4 regions of the Synechococcus sp. CC9311 genome follow, and region 2 is predicted to be linked to each of the others. Evidence: predicted binding sites of a transcription regulator. Region 2 holds the regulator's gene; each other region holds the start of a gene.
The links. Region 2 encodes NtcA, which controls nitrogen genes in cyanobacteria. Its sites were predicted from a motif close to GTANCNNNNGNTAC; they were not measured.

Region 1: a site for NtcA is predicted at 1,737-1,750, ahead of SYNC_RS13195 (circularly permuted type 2 ATP-grasp protein). Genes of this name have one in related genera too.
Region 3: a site for NtcA is predicted at 2,460-2,473, ahead of SYNC_RS13220 (molybdenum cofactor guanylyltransferase). Genes of this name have one in related genera too.
Region 4: a site for NtcA is predicted at 2,134-2,147, ahead of queF (preQ(1) synthase). Genes of this name have one in related genera too.

What each region holds. Positions count from the first base shown of each region.
Region 1 covers NC_008319.1:2,533,341-2,537,296, forward strand. The annotation lists gene ureC (urease subunit alpha) at 1-785, shown strand, start outside; gene SYNC_RS13190 (type 1 glutamine amidotransferase) at 782-1,549, shown strand; gene SYNC_RS13195 (circularly permuted type 2 ATP-grasp protein) at 1,806-3,278, shown strand; gene SYNC_RS13200 (alpha-E domain-containing protein) at 3,272-3,956, shown strand, end outside.
Region 2 covers NC_008319.1:323,288-327,243, forward strand. The annotation lists gene SYNC_RS01510 (DUF3146 family protein) at 1-135, shown strand, start outside; gene SYNC_RS01515 (resolvase) at 113-565, opposite strand; gene SYNC_RS01520 (DUF3084 domain-containing protein) at 562-1,692, opposite strand; gene ntcA (global nitrogen regulator NtcA) at 1,744-2,478, opposite strand; gene rph (ribonuclease PH) at 2,570-3,295, opposite strand; gene SYNC_RS01535 (cob(I)yrinic acid a,c-diamide adenosyltransferase) at 3,430-3,956, shown strand, end outside.
Region 3 covers NC_008319.1:2,539,237-2,543,192, reverse strand. The annotation lists gene SYNC_RS13230 (molybdopterin oxidoreductase family protein) at 1-628, opposite strand, end outside; gene SYNC_RS13225 (MFS transporter) at 706-2,268, opposite strand; gene SYNC_RS13220 (molybdenum cofactor guanylyltransferase) at 2,525-3,106, shown strand; gene SYNC_RS13215 (GTP 3',8-cyclase MoaA) at 3,103-3,956, shown strand, end outside.
Region 4 covers NC_008319.1:2,040,526-2,044,481, forward strand. The annotation lists gene SYNC_RS10670 (cytochrome c biogenesis CcdA family protein) at 1-355, shown strand, start outside; gene SYNC_RS10675 (cytochrome c biogenesis protein ResB) at 360-1,667, shown strand; gene queF (preQ(1) synthase) at 1,639-2,049, opposite strand; gene SYNC_RS10685 (hypothetical protein) at 2,200-2,427, shown strand; gene SYNC_RS10690 (P-II family nitrogen regulator) at 2,459-2,797, shown strand; gene SYNC_RS10695 (TlyA family RNA methyltransferase) at 2,786-3,604, opposite strand; gene SYNC_RS10700 (hypothetical protein) at 3,703-3,956, shown strand, end outside.

The sequences.
Region 1 (3,956 bases), 400 kb from region 2:
ACACTCTCGAGGAACACCTCGACATGTTGATGGTGTGCCATCACCTTGATCCAAAAATCCCAGAGGACGTGGCCTTTGCAGAATCACGCATCCGCCGCGAAACCATTGCTGCTGAGGACATCCTTCACGACCTAGGCGCCTTCTCGATCATCGCTAGCGACTCCCAAGCAATGGGACGCGTGGGAGAGGTGATCACACGCACCTTCCAAACAGCCCACAAAATGAAGGTTCAACGCGGCGCCTTACCAGAAGACTCAAGCCGAAACGACAACCACCGCCTCAAGCGCTACATCGCCAAAGTGACGATCAACCCAGCAATCGCCCATGGCATCAGCAGTCAGGTGGGTTCCGTGGAAACAGGCAAACTCGCCGACCTCGTGCTTTGGAAACCAGGATTCTTTGGAATACGACCTCAACTTGTTGTCAAAGGCGGGTCAATCGTCTGGGCCCAAATGGGTGATGCCAATGCCTCAATCCCCACGCCTGGTCCAGTCCACGGCAGACCGATGTTTGCTGCCTTCGGAAAAGCGCTTGCACCCAGTTGCCTCACCTTCATGAGCGATGCGGCCATGAACGACAACATCCAAAGCAAACTTGGACTGAAGCGCACCTGTATTGCCGTAGAAAACACGCGTGAAGTTGGCAAAAGTGCTCTGAAGCTCAACTCTGCACTACCAAACATGAGCGTGGATCCACAGACCTATGAGGTGTTTGCCGATGGCGAGCTCCTAACCTGTGAACCAGCGGAGGTTTTGCCTCTCGCCCAACGCTATCTGCTGCTTTGAACACAACCACCCCAACCTTGCTGGTGGTGCAGCACATCGATCGAGAAGGCCCTGATCTCGTTGCGGAAATCGCACTGGAGCAAGGGATGAGCATTCACACGATTCGCCCTGATCAGGGGGAGCCTCTCCCCGACCCCATCAGCACTAAAAACACAATCGCTCTTCTACTCGGAGGACCGATGAGTGTCGGAGACCGACATCAAGAGTCGCTGGCTTGGATGCAACAGGAGTTGGACTGGCTCACTCGTTGGCATCAACACAACAATCCCGTGCTGGGAATCTGCCTTGGCGCTCAACTTTTGGCGGTCGCTGCTGGTGGCAGGGTGCAACCATTGCAGGTGGGACTACCACCTCAACCCTTGAAAGAGGTTGGCTACGGATCCATTCATTGGCTCACGAAGCCAAGTAGCGAACCACTCCTACAGGGATTACAACCCAGTGAAATAGTGCTGCATTGGCATGGTGATCGCATCCAGCTTCCTCCAACAGCAACCTTGCTGGGCTCATCACTTCATTGCCCAGAACAAGCGTTCCGAATTGCCAAACATGCGGTTGGCTTGCAATGTCACTTTGAACTGAGCAGGTCCAATCTCGAGCGCTGGATTCAAGAGGACCATGAAACTATCGTGAGCGCCATAGGGCCGGATGGGCCCGAGCGATTAAGACAAGACAATGAGAGATTCGGTGAATCAGTGCAACAACAAGGACGAATTTTGATCAGAAATACCTTGAGACTCCTTTCTGCACGCACAACCAAACCATAAACAGGCCAAATGGGCCAACAATGAAGTGACCCTTACAAGAGCTTCAAGCTGAAGCTAACACCACTTACAAATGGCTCAGGCAAATCACGCTTAGGCCTAAAAAAGAAGTATTCGAGTCCAATTTATTCAAACAATTGATCAGGAGCAGAGGACAAAAGTCAGCTCTACAGCAGCAATTTAGAAATCAGTAGCAAACAACACCTGCCAAGGTGGGCTCAAAGCGATTGGATAGGAGTGATAAACAACGATTCATGCGATGTTCAAGGAATACCAACCATCGCATGGATATGACGAGTATTTCTGCAAAAAGCAGGCTGCCCCACGTGCTGACTTGGAGCCTCTACTCAACTCGCTGGGCCAAATCGGCATGGCCGAGCTCCAACACAATCATGCCTGCGCCAGCAATCTGTTAAGACGCCTAGGAGCCACGTTCCGAATCAACGGCTCAGGAGCACATGCAGACGAACGAATCCTCCCTTTTGATCCATTACCAAGACTGATTCACAAACGAGAGTGGGTGATTCTGGAAGAGGGTTTGCTGCAACGGCTGGATGCAATTGATCATTTTTTGGCTGATATTTATGGACCACAAAATATCCTCAATGACAACGTCATTCCACGGGAAGACGTTGAAAGCTCCCAAGGCTGGCGTCCAGAAATGCAAGGTATTTCATTACCTCTGGGACGATGGTGTCACATTTCTGGACTGGACTTGATCAGGGATGGGGATGGCAACTGGCGAGTACTAGAAGACAACTTACGATGCCCTTCAGGGGTTGCTTATTTCCTCGAAAATCGTCGTGTCATGAAGCGATTATTTCCGAGTCTATTTGAAGGGCGACAAATCCAAGCAATCGATGATTACCCCTCCCATTTACTACGAACACTTCAGGATCTAGCCCCATGGAGTGAAACCCCACGGGTGGCTCTTCTCACTCCAGGAGTCTTCAACAGTGCTTATTTCGAACACAGCTACCTCGCACAGCAAATGGGAATCACACTAGTGGAAGGCAGAGACTTGATCTGCGAAAACGAACATGTATGGATGCGCAGCACAGCAGGATTACAACGTATCGATGTGATCTATCGACGAATTGATGATGATTTTCTGGACCCCAAAGTGTTCCGCCGAGATTCCGTCCTTGGAGTGCCTGGCCTCATGGACGCAATGCGCAAAGGAAACGTAGCGATCGCCAATGCACCAGGCACAGGTGTTGCCGACGACAAGCTTATTTATGCCTACGTGCCCGAGATGATTCGCTACTACCTCGACCAGGAACCAATCATCGACAACGTGCCCACTTACCTCTGTTCAAAGCCAAATGACTTGACCTACGTGCTGGAACACCTCAACTCACTCGTCGTGAAATCAGTCGCTGAAGCTGGTGGCTACGGGATGTTGATCGGCCCCCACGCATCAACAAGCGAAATCGAGGCTTTTGCCGAGAAGATCAAGGCCCATCCACGCAATTTCATTGCACAGCCCACATTGCAACTCTCGACCGTTCCCTCTCTCAGTGAGGGTGAACTCTATCCGTGTCATGTGGACTTGCGTCCATATGTTCTGCGCGGAAAAAGGAACTGGGTCAGTCCAGGTGGACTCACCCGCGTCGCCTTAAGACGTGGATCTTTAGTCGTGAATTCATCCCAAGGTGGCGGGTGCAAAGACACCTGGGTGGTGACCGATCATCACGCACCCGTTGAACATCGGGAGGCCATGCCGTGTTGAGCCGGGTCGCGGACTCCCTCTATTGGATCAACCGTTTTGTGGAGCGCGCCGAAAACATCTCTCGCTTTCTTGAAGTAAGCGAAGCAATGTCTTTAGACAATCCCAGCAGCAATGCTGAACCCTGGTTGCCATTAATCGATGCAAGCGGTGATCGCCAGCTTTTCGATCAAAGCTATCCACGTCGATCGCCACAGGATGTAAGGGGTTTTCTGCTCCTTGACCGCAACAACCCAAACAGCATTGTGAGCTGCATCTCTAATGCCCGTGAGAACGCCCGTCAGATCCGCGATGTGATCTCTACAGAGATGTGGGAACACATCAATGAACTTTTTTGGAGTCTTCAGGATGGAGAAGTCCTTTGGAGAGAACCAGACTTAGAGCAACTGCGCACGATTCGTCGTGGTTGCCAACTTTTTTATGGCATTACTGACGTCACACTCAGCCGCGATCATGCCTGGTTGTTTAGCCGCCTAGGTCGGCTCATCGAAAGGGCTGATAAAACCTCGAGAATTCTTGATGTGAAGTACTTTCTGCTGCTGCCTGACCCGAACGCAGTAGGTGGCGTGCTGGATGAGCTGCAATGGATTGCTCTTCTCCGTTCCGCTGGGGCTTATCAGATGTATCGGCAGAGCGTCCAACAAGCCATCAGTCCCACGTCGGTGGCCCGTTTTCTTCTGC
Region 2 (3,956 bases):
CGAGGCGAGCTGAGTGTGGAGCCCTCCCTGGGGCGAGCGTTGATTCAAGACGCGCTCCTTCGCTTCCTTGTGAAATCTGACTATGACCTTGAGCCCGGTGGTGATTACACCTTCACCGTGAGGGCCCGTTTTTGAGGGGATCGGGACCTGGCCATTGCAACGGCCGATCTAAATAATCTTCGAGGATCACGAGCGCGGCGATGGCGTCGAGATCACCAGACGGGATGCGCAGGCCTAAAGGAAGCAAGCGCTTCCAGCCCCGTGCAGGCCACAACTGCCAGTAACGCTCGCGGGCTCGCAGGGTGGTTCCTGTTTCGTCCACGACATGGACCTTCAGGCTGGTGGGAAGTTGTTGTTGCCAGATCGTGCTGCTGGTGCCGTCACCGATCACCAGATCAGCAATCTGAGCGTTCTCCCCCTGATCGTCTTCCATCCAGGCGCGCAGCTGATCCAGCACCTCAGCGCTTGGGATCACCATGGCTTTCAGCACCGTGTTCGTTGAGATGTTTGCTAGAAGCAATCCGCATTTGCTTCGGCCAGGATCCAAGGCGACGACGCGTGTCATGGACTGAGACGCAACTGGATGGCGATCGGATCTGCTGTTTCGCTACGCCGTAAAGCGACTGCTTCGAGCGTTGCGAGACCGCCGTTGCGGTCGATCAGCTCTTGGCCAAGCGCATTGATGGCATTGCCATCGAACTGCAGACCCTTGCTGAGAGAACCGCGTCGTTGCACCTCGGCCAATGTGGAGGCAAGGAGAAGATTCAGTCGGTTGCGAACGGCTTCAGGGTTGCGCTCATTGCTCGCGACGGTGGTGCGGGCCAGGATCTCTCCCTCTCTGGTCACCGTGACATTGGGAAGCACTTCAGGGAAGGCGTACACAACGGTTTCGCCCAGAAGCACATTGGCTGCTGAACGGATGTTCACAACCCAGGTGCCAGGTTTGCGAATCGTTTGTTCCAAGCGTTTGATATCGGGTCGCGGAACCAGCAGGAGCTGACGCTCTACCGGTTGGCCAGGCAGCACTTGTTGATAGGCCTGAAGATTGGCATCTCGTAGCAACTGATCGATGACCGTTTTTGCCTGATCGGGGCGTTCCAGCTTCAGGGTCACGGTGGTAAGTGGCTGACCACTGCTGATGGCGACATTTCCGCGCCGCAGAGCGAGAAGAGTGTCTTCCAGTTCATTGAGTTCTTTCTCGCCACTGCGAATTTGCGAGCGCACGGCCGAGAGTTCCTGTTCGGTGCGTTGGATCTCAACATCTTTCGCATCCACGTCTTGGCTCAAGCGCTGGCGCTCTGCTTCCAGGGATCGGGTTTGTTCCTGGAGGGGCTTCAGGGTGCGACGCAGTTCTGCCGCTCGCTGTTGGGCTGTTGTGAGCTCTTTGCCGGCTTGCTTCTGAGCGCGTTTGCTTGTTTTGAGGTCGGAGCGACTGCTTCGCAATTTCGCTTCGAGAGCATTGAGTTCAAAAAGGCCGACCCTGAGCTGCCGACTCACCAAAAGTAAGAGTCCCAGGGACAGTGCGCTAATCAGGCTGCCCGTCAACACCGTGATCACCACGGCTGTGCGCTTCGGACGCAGCCCAAGCAAGCTCAGCCGAGCTTTCCCCACGCGAGAACCAAGGCGGTCTCCCAGGGTTGAGAGCACGCCTCCAAGTACAAGCAGAGCGAGAAGTAGGAACCAGCCGGTCACGGAGTACGAAGAATCAGAGTTCGGGTGGGAGCTCCATCTTCACCTGCAAGGTCAGCTGAACCGCTTGGCAAGAGCGATTGGATCGAGAACAGTGATCTTTTTGCGATCGATATCCACAAGGCTGGACGACTTGAGATCACCCAAGAGACGAGTGATCGTGACGCGTGTGGACCCGATGGCCTCGGCGATGGCTTGATGCGAGAGGCGAAGGTCGATGGTGATGCCTCGTTGACCAGGCACTCCGAAATCTCGACAGAGCACCAGCAGAAAACTCACCAGCCGAGACGACATGTCCCGATGGGTGAGGGTTTCGATCATCGTTTCGGTTTGAAGAATCCTGCTGGAAAGACCTTGCAATAACAGCAAGCCCACACTGGTGTCAGCTTCGATGGCCTGCCGCACTGATGTAGCGGGAGCCGTGACCATCTCCACTCTGGTGAAAGCGATCGAGTGATAGAAACGATCGGATCGATGACCTGTTAGTAACGACAGCACTCCAAAAAGACTGTTTTCTCGTAACAAGGCAACAGTGATTTCTTCGCCGGATTCGTAAACCCTGGAGAGACGAACGGCACCTCGACGGATGAGGTACACCTTTTCTGCGGGGTCACCGGGGAAAAAGATGGTTTTGCCGCGTTCCACCATTTCGGAGTTGGCTCCATCGAGTCCCCGAATGACGTCTTGAAGAGTGCGGCTTGATGGAACCGCGGGGGTTCCAAAGCTCGAGCCCGCCGGGCGAATTGTTGGTGGTGCGTAGCGGCTGAAGCCGCGGCTGACCTCAGCCATGTTCCCAGCGCATTTGTCGAGATGTTATGGATCAGCCCACCCAGCCCGTGTAGCAAGGAACACGAAATGCTGCCTTGTAATGAGGCGGAGTTCATCCAGCGGACAGAGCCGCGCGTTGATCATCCATGATTTTTTTGAGGCCAGGCTCGGCGAGGTCCAGTAGGTCATTGAGCTGGTGACGGCTAAAAGGAGCTCCTTCGGCAGTGCCCTGCAGTTCCAGCAAATGCCCTTCTCCGTTCATCACGACGTTGAGATCCACATCGGCTTGGCTGTCTTCGCTGTAGTCGAGGTCGAGTAAAGGGCGTTTGTGAATCACGCCAACGGAGACGGCGGCCACCTGCGATTGGACAGGATTGGTATTGAGAACTCCTTGTTGAACAAGCCGCTCACAGGCCCTTTGAAGCGCAACCCAAGATCCGCTGATCGCAGCGGTGCGGGTGCCTGCATCTGCCTGAATCACATCACAATCGATTCTCAATGTGTTCTCGCCGAGAGCTTCCATATCGATGGCTGCGCGCAGGCTGCGGCCAATCAGACGCTGAATCTCCTGGGTGCGTCCGCTCAATTTGAGTAGCTCTCTGTTTTGGCGCTCCGGAGTGGATCCAGGCAGGAGTCGGTATTCGGCGCTGAGCCACCCCTTCCCTTGATCTTTGCGCCAGCGAGGCACTCCTTCTTGATGGCAAACGCTGCAAAGAACAGTGGTGCGTCCGCTGTGGATGATCACTGAACTCAGCGCAAATCCCATGGGATCCCAGCTGATCGAGAAGGGTCGAAGGTCGCCCGGTCGACGTCCGTCGTTGCGAGAGGTGTCGGTCATGAGGCCACGGTGCGGAGTTGCTTTGAGCCTGCCAGTTGGTTAGGCACACCATGGATGGTGTCAAAACACTTGTGTATTCGACTTTCACCGCTAGATTCATCCACATCCGGATTTGCCGGACATCGGCGAATGTGATGACCGTCAGCCTCAGCCCTACCCATCATTCTCGTGAGTCGCGGACTGTTGACCACAGGACTCTCGAGCAAGCAGGACTAAGGCGATTGCCCTCTGTCGAGGTTCGTCCACCCCTCCATTTGGTTGCTCCAGAAGGGCAGCTTCAGGTGCATACCGCCTCTTTTCGAGGGAGCTTTTCTGGTGTGCTGAGCCAAGCGCTGCGGACTGCAGGTCTTGGTAGCAATGTGTTGATCGCCCAGTTTCTCAAGGGTGGAGTGGGTCAAGGCCCCCAGAGCAGCCTCACCCTCTGCGACAGGCTGAGATGGTTGCGGCCTTCCGTGGCGGAATGCCTGTCAGATGCTGCTGTGAGCCGCGATGACGAGGTAAAAGAGGCTGTCCAGGAGGTCTGGCAGATCTGCAAGACCCATCTCTTAGAAGGCACGTTGGACCAACTCGTCCTGGATGAGATTGGCTTGGCGATTGAGCTTGGCTACTTGATCCACGAAGATGTCTTATCTGTCTTGGAGCAAAGGCCTTCGGCGATGGA
Region 3 (3,956 bases), 390 kb from region 2:
CAGAGCCAGGATGTCTTTTTTTACGTTTAAGTAATCGTTGAAAGAGCACTGGATGGCATTCAGCGGTGTTGGTTCCGATGAGAAACGCCACAGTGCAGTGGTCTAGGTCTTCATAGCTACATGGGGGACCATCTGAGCCCAAGCTGCGGGTATAACCCGCGACGGCAGAACTCATGCAAAGTCTTGAATTGGCGTCGAAATTATTAGTTCCTAGCGCTCCTTTGAGTAGTTTTTGAGCCAAATAATAGTCTTCGGTATGGAATTGTCCGGAGCCATACATGGCGATGGAGTCTGGTCCCTTGTATTCCAGGCTTGTTTTGATTTGGCTTGAGATGCGCTCAAGAGCTTCATCCCAACTGATCGGTTGGAAGTCATCATCAAGACTGGTTCGACCGAGGGGTTGATCCAGGCGGCCCCTCGATAGGGTTTCTCCGACTGTGGCCCCCTTGATGCAAACTTGACCGAGACTTGATGGATGCTGTCGATCTCCTCTAGCCGTCCACATGGGGGTTCCATCTGCATCTCGCCTGACGGCCTCCCCCTTTTTTGCTGGTGGTTGTAAGTCCAAACCACACCCCACTCCGCAATAAGGACATTGACTGCGAATGGATGTGGTTTGCTCTGCCATGATTTGAAGATAGGTATTTAGAAACACCCGGAGTCAATGACGCCGGGTGCACTGCAGTTATGAATAGGTATATGGAATCAGTTGTTGGCGAATTCAGGACTCGCTGTTTCCCCTTCATGTAAGTCATCGAAGGAACCCTTAGGTTCTTTGAGGAAAAAGAAGCAGAAGAAAGCAACAATCAGGCCAGCGACCCCCAGAACTTGGAAGAAAGCACTATTGGAGGCTGCGATGATTTCTGGTGAAGGATCTTTACCCCCACCCATCCACATCGGAAGCAGACTAAAAATCGTTAGATAAGTCACAGCTCCGACGTTGCCGTATGCACCAACCAAACCAGCGACTTGGCCCGTGACGCGACGCTTCACCAACGGAACAAGTGCAAACGTAGCCCCTTCTCCTGATTGAACGAAGAAGGAGGCAAGCATGGTGATCAACACAGCAATGATGATCCCTGTCGTTCCGCTGAACGTGCCAGGTTTGATCATGCTCATCACGAGATAACCAATCCCTAGGCCTCCTGTTAAAAATGCCATGGTGTTCTTACGACTGCCGAGTTTGTCTGAGATCAGACCACCAGCTGGGCGAGCGACAAGATTCACAAAAGCAAAGCAGGAGGCAAGGATTCCAGCGGTTGCCTTGGGTAGATCAAAAGTGGTTTCGAAAAATGTTGGCAACATCGATACGACGGCCAACTCTGATCCGAAGTTCACAATGTAAGTGAGTTCAAGAATGGCAACCTGCTTGAATTCGTAGCGATCTTCTTTGGGGTACGTCTTCGTACCCATGATTAGCTCACGATTGGTGCGAATGATTCCCCAGGTCTGAAAGATAAACCAGATCAGAACAGCCCCTAGGGCTAGTGGGTAGGTTCCTGCATTCAGGAAGCCAACTTTTTGTAGGCGCCAACAAAGCACACAGAGAATGGCGGCAAACGGTACATTCATCCCCAGCAAACCCCAGAAATCACGCATCGATGTGACTTCCAAGCCTGCTGTTCGCTCAGGCTTTTGATAAGTCTTACCAGGAGGTGTATCGCTAACGTTGAAGTAATAAATAAAGCCGTATACAGCAGAAATAATCCCTGTTAGAGCAATGGCACCACGCCAATTAAGGACAGCGCCTGATGGCAGCTCGAAGCCGCCTGAGAACGAGAGCCATCCGGCCAGTCCTACAAGTGTTAAAGCCGAGAACGCTGATCCGAAATTGCCCCATCCGCCATAGATTCCTTCAGCTAGACCGATCTCTTTCGGTGGGAACCATTCGGCAACCATGCGGATCCCGATCACAAAGCCTGCACCCACGATGGATAAAAGCAGGCGTGCAACAACTAATTGATTGAAGTCTTGGGCTGAGGCGAACATCAGGCAAGGAATGACTGAAAAAACCAGCAGGCTGGAATAGGTCAGTCGAGGCCCGTATTTGTCGAGGAGCATTCCAATCAGAACGCGGGCTGGGATCGTGAGGGCTACGTTGCAAATGGCAACGGTGCGGATTTGACCGAGAGTTAATCCCAAATCGGCCTTAACGGTGGTAGCCAAGGGCGCCAGGTTGAACCAGACGACAAAGGTCAGAAAAAATGCGAACCAGGTGAGATGAAGAGTTCGGTATCTCCCCTGGAACGACCAGAGTTCTCCAAGCATGGGGAATTAATAAAATTGGAATAAACCCCGGTCTCTTAAAAAACGCACTCAGGATTCAAAAAACGGCGCATATGCAAGCCGATCATTCACTAAACCATCCAATTGTGATTTGCATGGTTGTCTCAGATACGGAATGGCACTTGATCTGAGGACTTCAGTTGAGTGATAAAGGGATTGCCTGTCGCCTAATGGTCGTATTCGCTACACAACTGTTCCATGTGCCGATTGATGATGTCTATAGACGGGTTTCTAACAAGTGGGCACCCTGTTGGCGTGTGTCCTCTGCGGTGGTTCCAGTCGCCGAATGGGCCGAGATAAAGCTTTGATCCCCCATCCAAAGGGAGGCTGTTGGTTGACTCACACTGTCGATTTGTGCCTCCAACTTGGTCTTGAAGCAGTTGTCGTGAGTTCGAGCCCCAGTCACCATGCGCTTGTTTCAAAACTGGAGGGTGTGGATTGCAAGTTAGATCCTTCCCCTGGGAAGGGACCTCTTGCTGCGATGCTCGCCATGTTCGATCAGGACGAAGCCCAAGGCTGGTTAACACTGCCTGTTGATATGCCTTGGTTGGAGACTGAGCTCCTTGTTGCCTTGATTGCAGCCTGGAACGAACAACCCACTTTGGCTGTAGTCGCTCACGATGGTCATACCCTTCAGCCATTGTTTGGTATTTATCCCAATTCCTCTCTTTACCGAGACAGCATCAAATTTCAAATGTCTGCCGATGAGCGAAGTTGGATGAAATGGCTAGAAAGGGTTCCGTATCGGACTCTTGGCTTCCAAGCAGAATTTTTGCGTAATGCCAACTGCCCTGCTGATCTTGCCCCGTTTGGGACATGACGATGCCCTCGCCAGTCACTGATCGTCTTGCAAGGCCCCTTGGGGTTTTGAGGCTTTCGCTAACGGCACGGTGCAATTTGTCTTGCCCTTATTGCTGTCCAGAAAGTATTGAGCCGCCCGGTTTACTTACGACCGCAGACCAGCTGCGCTTAATTTCTGCTGCTTGCCGATTAGGTGCCCACACTCTTCGCTTGACCGGTGGTGAACCTTTGCTCACCGAACGCCTTTGGCCGCTTCTTGATGCCCTTTCGCTTGGAAGGCAGACGGCTGCTCACCCCTTCAGCCGTTTGAAAGAGGTTGCTATCACGACCAACGGTTCTCTTCTAAACGACAACAAGGCGAGACGGTTGCGAGCTGCTGGAGTGGATCGCATCACGATCAGCTTGGATGCCGTAGATGGCGCAAGTATCGCGCGAATGGCAGGTTTGCGTTCTGGCCCTGAGGCTGGGAATGCCCTGTTCGCGAGGGTATTGGCTGGAATTGATGCCGCTCGTGCTGCTGGATTTGATCCTGCGCAAGGCGGCCTCAAGCTCAATGCCGTGATCCAACGCGGCTTCAATGATGATCAGTTGATTCCATTGGCGCGTTTGGCCAGGCAACAACGGTTGCAGTTGCGTTTGATCGAATATATGGACGTTGGCAATCGCAATGGCTGGTGCCGTGATCAGGTCATGCCTGCTCAGGAGATGATTCAGCTCCTTCATCGCCATTGGCCGATTCAACCTATTGGTCGACCCGTTGCTGGGACGAGTCGGCAGTGGTCGTATCAAGATGGTGGTGGGATTGTGGGTACGATTGCCTCCATTAGCGAGCCTTTTTGTTCCGATTGCAACCGCTTAAGGATTACAGC
Region 4 (3,956 bases), 890 kb from region 2:
TCGAATCCCCCTTCCCGCAGGACCCGACCCGATGCGTTGGACCAGCAAGGTGCCCGCTCCGCTAGCCCCGGTTGCAGCCGGATTGGCGTTTGGGCTCGCTGCTTCACCCTGCACAACTCCGGTACTGGCTGTGCTACTTGGCTGGATTGCCAGCACGGGACGTCCCCTCCTTGGAGTGCTGATGCTCACAAGCTTCGGGATTGGTCAAGTGCTACCTCTCCTCCTTGCGGGCAACTTGGCAGCCTCACTCCCACGGTTGCTGGCGTTACGGCCCATCGGCCGGTGGGTTCCTCCAATCAGTGGGGTGGTCCTGCTTGCCACAGGCACGCTCACGTTGTTAGCAAGATTGACCTGATCCGATGCCTGCACTGCGCCGACTCTTCGCCCTGCTCTCGGATCTTCGATTAGCAATTCTGCTCCTTCTGCTGATTGCGGGAGCAAGCGCCCTTGGGACCATTCTTCCGCAGAACGAAGCGCCTGATTTGTATCTCGAGCGTTTTAATGCAGACCCATGGCTCGGAATGATCAATGGCGAACAGATGTTGCAACTGCAGTTGGACAGCATCTATTCGAGCGTGTGGTTTTTAAGCCTTTTAGCTTGGCTGGGATTGGCCTTGATCTTGTGCAGCTGGCGTCGTCAATGGCCAGCACTGCTCGCCACTACGCGCTGGATTGACTACCGCCAACCCAGGCAACTGAGCAAGTTAGCGTTGGCCGAATCCATTCTCTGTTCCAACGGTGAGTCGGCCTTAGACACACTGAGCGAGGAACTTCAAAAGCAAGGCTGGCAGGTCCAGAGGAATGAGGATCGCCTGGCGGCGCGGCGCGGCGTGATTGGCAAGGTTGGACCCTTATTGGTTCACACCGGCTTGGTGCTGCTGCTAATCGGGGCTGCATGGGGAGCACTTTCAGGAAACCGCTTGGAACGCTTCCTTGCGCCCGGCCGAGCTCTCGACCTACTTGATCCATCTGGCAACAACCGGCTTTCGCTCACCCTCGAGCGCTTCGCGATTGAGCGTGATCCAGCGGGACGCACCGAACAATTCCGATCAACGCTGAGGCTCGATCCACCAGGAGGGCCTTCAGAGCAGCGCATGATCAGCGTGAATCATCCGCTCCGCTATCGAGGGATGACTGTTTATCAAGCGGATTGGTCGCTAGCTGCGATCACCGTGCAGATCGGCAAGAGTCCTGAACTGCAATTACCCCTCCGTAGTTTTCCCGAACTCGGTGAACAAATTTGGGGTCTGGTGCTTCCCACACGGCCGGATGGATCCGAACCTGTGCTGATGAGCACAAGCAGTGAACAAGGCCCTGTTCAGGTGTTCGATGCAGACGGATCTCTGCTCGGCAACCTCCGACCTGGCGGAGCATCCACTGAAATCAAAGGACTTCCCCTGAGGGTGGCAAACATCATGCCTGCAAGCGGGCTGCTCCTTAAGCGTGACCCAGGTGTCCCTCTCGTTTATGCAGGTTTCGCGATCACATTGCTTGGCGGAGGCCTCAGCTTGATCGCAACCCGACAGCTATGGGCCGTGCTCGACCCAGCACCATTTCAGCCATCCAACAGAAAGCTGCACATTGGCGGACTTTGCAATCGAAATCTCGCTGGCTTAGCTGCCGAATTGCCAAGACTGATCAGCAGGGTTGACGAGTCCCGTGACTGACTCTCACAACCGTATGAACGTTGCCACGAGGGTTGAAATCAGCTTCGAGCTGCATCCAAACAGGAGCACAGGCCGCCACTAAATCATCAAGAATTTTGTTCGCCACCTCTTCATGGGAGATCGAAGTGTTGCGAAAGTGATTGATGTACAACTTGATCGCTTTCAGCTCGACCACTCGAGGTCCAGGCTGATAAATCAAGTGCAATACCGCGAAATCCGGATAACCAGAGAAGGGGCAGAGGCAAGTGAATTCCGGCAATTCGATTGACACCTCATAGGGGCGCCCGGGCCTTGGGTTGTCGAAACAGATCAACTCCGCATCTGCGATAGCTCTTTCGCCATACAGAGGAGTTTTGGTGAGCTCAGTGGCGGGATTGCTCATTGAACGAATACGGAAAACTCCAGCGACTGACCCTAAAGCCAGCCCTCCACAACTGTTGAGTGGAGCTCAGCGCTGCTTGATTTGGTATCAACACGTACAACTCATAGACCGGAATTCAGGCCTAATAGGGGTGTGTTGGACTTGCTTTCAATGGATCTCAGTCTGATTACCGAGGGACAGGCTCTCCGTCTACAGCCTGAGAGCGTTCACGGCATGTTGTGGCTTCAAACTCACTTCGAGAAGTCCCATTGGGACCAACTCGCTGAGGGCCTTGCCACGGTGAGTTGGTCCAATGCCAATGAGCTTATTAAAGATGCCTCAAACGCCGGATTGAACCTTTCTCCTCTCCCGGCCCTGTCATCCCAGCTCAATTCCTGACACACTCAAGCGAACGATCACTCAACAAATCATGAAAAAGGTCGAAGCCGTCATCCGTCCCTTCAAACTTGAGGACGTCAAATTGGCTTTGGTTAATGCCGGCATCGTTGGCATGACCGTAAGCGAAGTGCGCGGATTCGGTCGCCAGAAGGGTCAAGTAGAGCGATATCGCGGTTCTGAATTCACTGTTGAATTTCTGCAGAAGCTGAAAGTTGACGTTGTGATCGACGATGACCGCGTCGAGGCAGTAATCAACGCCATTGCGGAAGCAGCGAAAACCGGAGAAATTGGCGACGGCAAGATTTTTGTTTCTTCTGTCGACACGGTCGTAAGGATTCGCACCGGCGATCGTGACAGTTCAGCCCTCTGATTTCAGGGTGTCCTGAATTACCTGTCGAACCTTTTCATCTGAGATCTGTTGTGGTTCAAGCTCGCTTAACCACAGCAGGTATTCGTGGTTGCCGGCAGGACCGGTAATCGGTGACCCCACAACTCCCAGGGCATTCCAGCCCAGGGAATGTGCGGAAGCGATTACTGAGGCAATCGCATCCCTGTGAGCCAATCCATCTCGCACCACCCCACCTTTACCTACCCGATCGCGGCCCACCTCAAACTGAGGCTTCACCAACACCAATGCTTCACTCCCCTGCGGTTTCAGCAAGGCGCGAATAGCTGGAAGAACAAGTGACAATGATATGAACGACACATCTGCAACAGCCAGAGTGGGGAGTTCATCTTCAGGCCCGTAGAGCTCAGTTGCGGTCAGTCGACGCAAATTGGTGCGCTCTCTGAGAACAACGCGTTCATCAATACGCAAACTCCAGGCAGTCTGGCCATAGCCAACGTCGATGCCATAAACCCGATGGGCTCCGTGTTGCAGCAAGCAATCGGTGAAGCCACCCGTCGAAATTCCACCATCAAGACAGGTGCGCCCCTCCACCGAGACAGGGAAAGCCTCCAACGCTGCTAGCAACTTTTCACCACCTCTAGACACAAACCGAGGAGGCTGCTCCACAATCAATTCCAGATCGATCAAAACGGTTTGACCTGGCTTGTCGAGCAGCTGACCCCGATGATCTCTGACCTTGCCGGCGCGTATGAGCTGTTGCGCCTGCTGACGGGATGCAGCCAAGCCCAACGTCAGCATGTGGAGATCTAAACGCTGTTTACGAACCATTTCGACATAAAAGCACCGTGAAACCGAAACAAATACCGGAGTTCCACCCGGAGTTCCGCAGACTTCCCTGAAGATCTTCGCAAGCCGCACGCAAGTCCGTGTCAGCCAACAACATCTTCAACATCAAAAGCGGACGCCGCCAGTCCCTTCGGGCCAAAATTTGTCGCAAGTCCAGCGAGGCGTCGAACCGCGTACTTGAGCTATTGGCCCCTGGATCTTTTGTAACACTCGACAATCACCCCCAAGACCTCCCACCCTTTCAAGTCATTGAATGTCGTGGCGGCCTCTGCTGGGTGCGTCAGCAAGCCTGGGGACAGAACGTTCAGTGGGAAGTTGAGCATCGCCGCCTCAC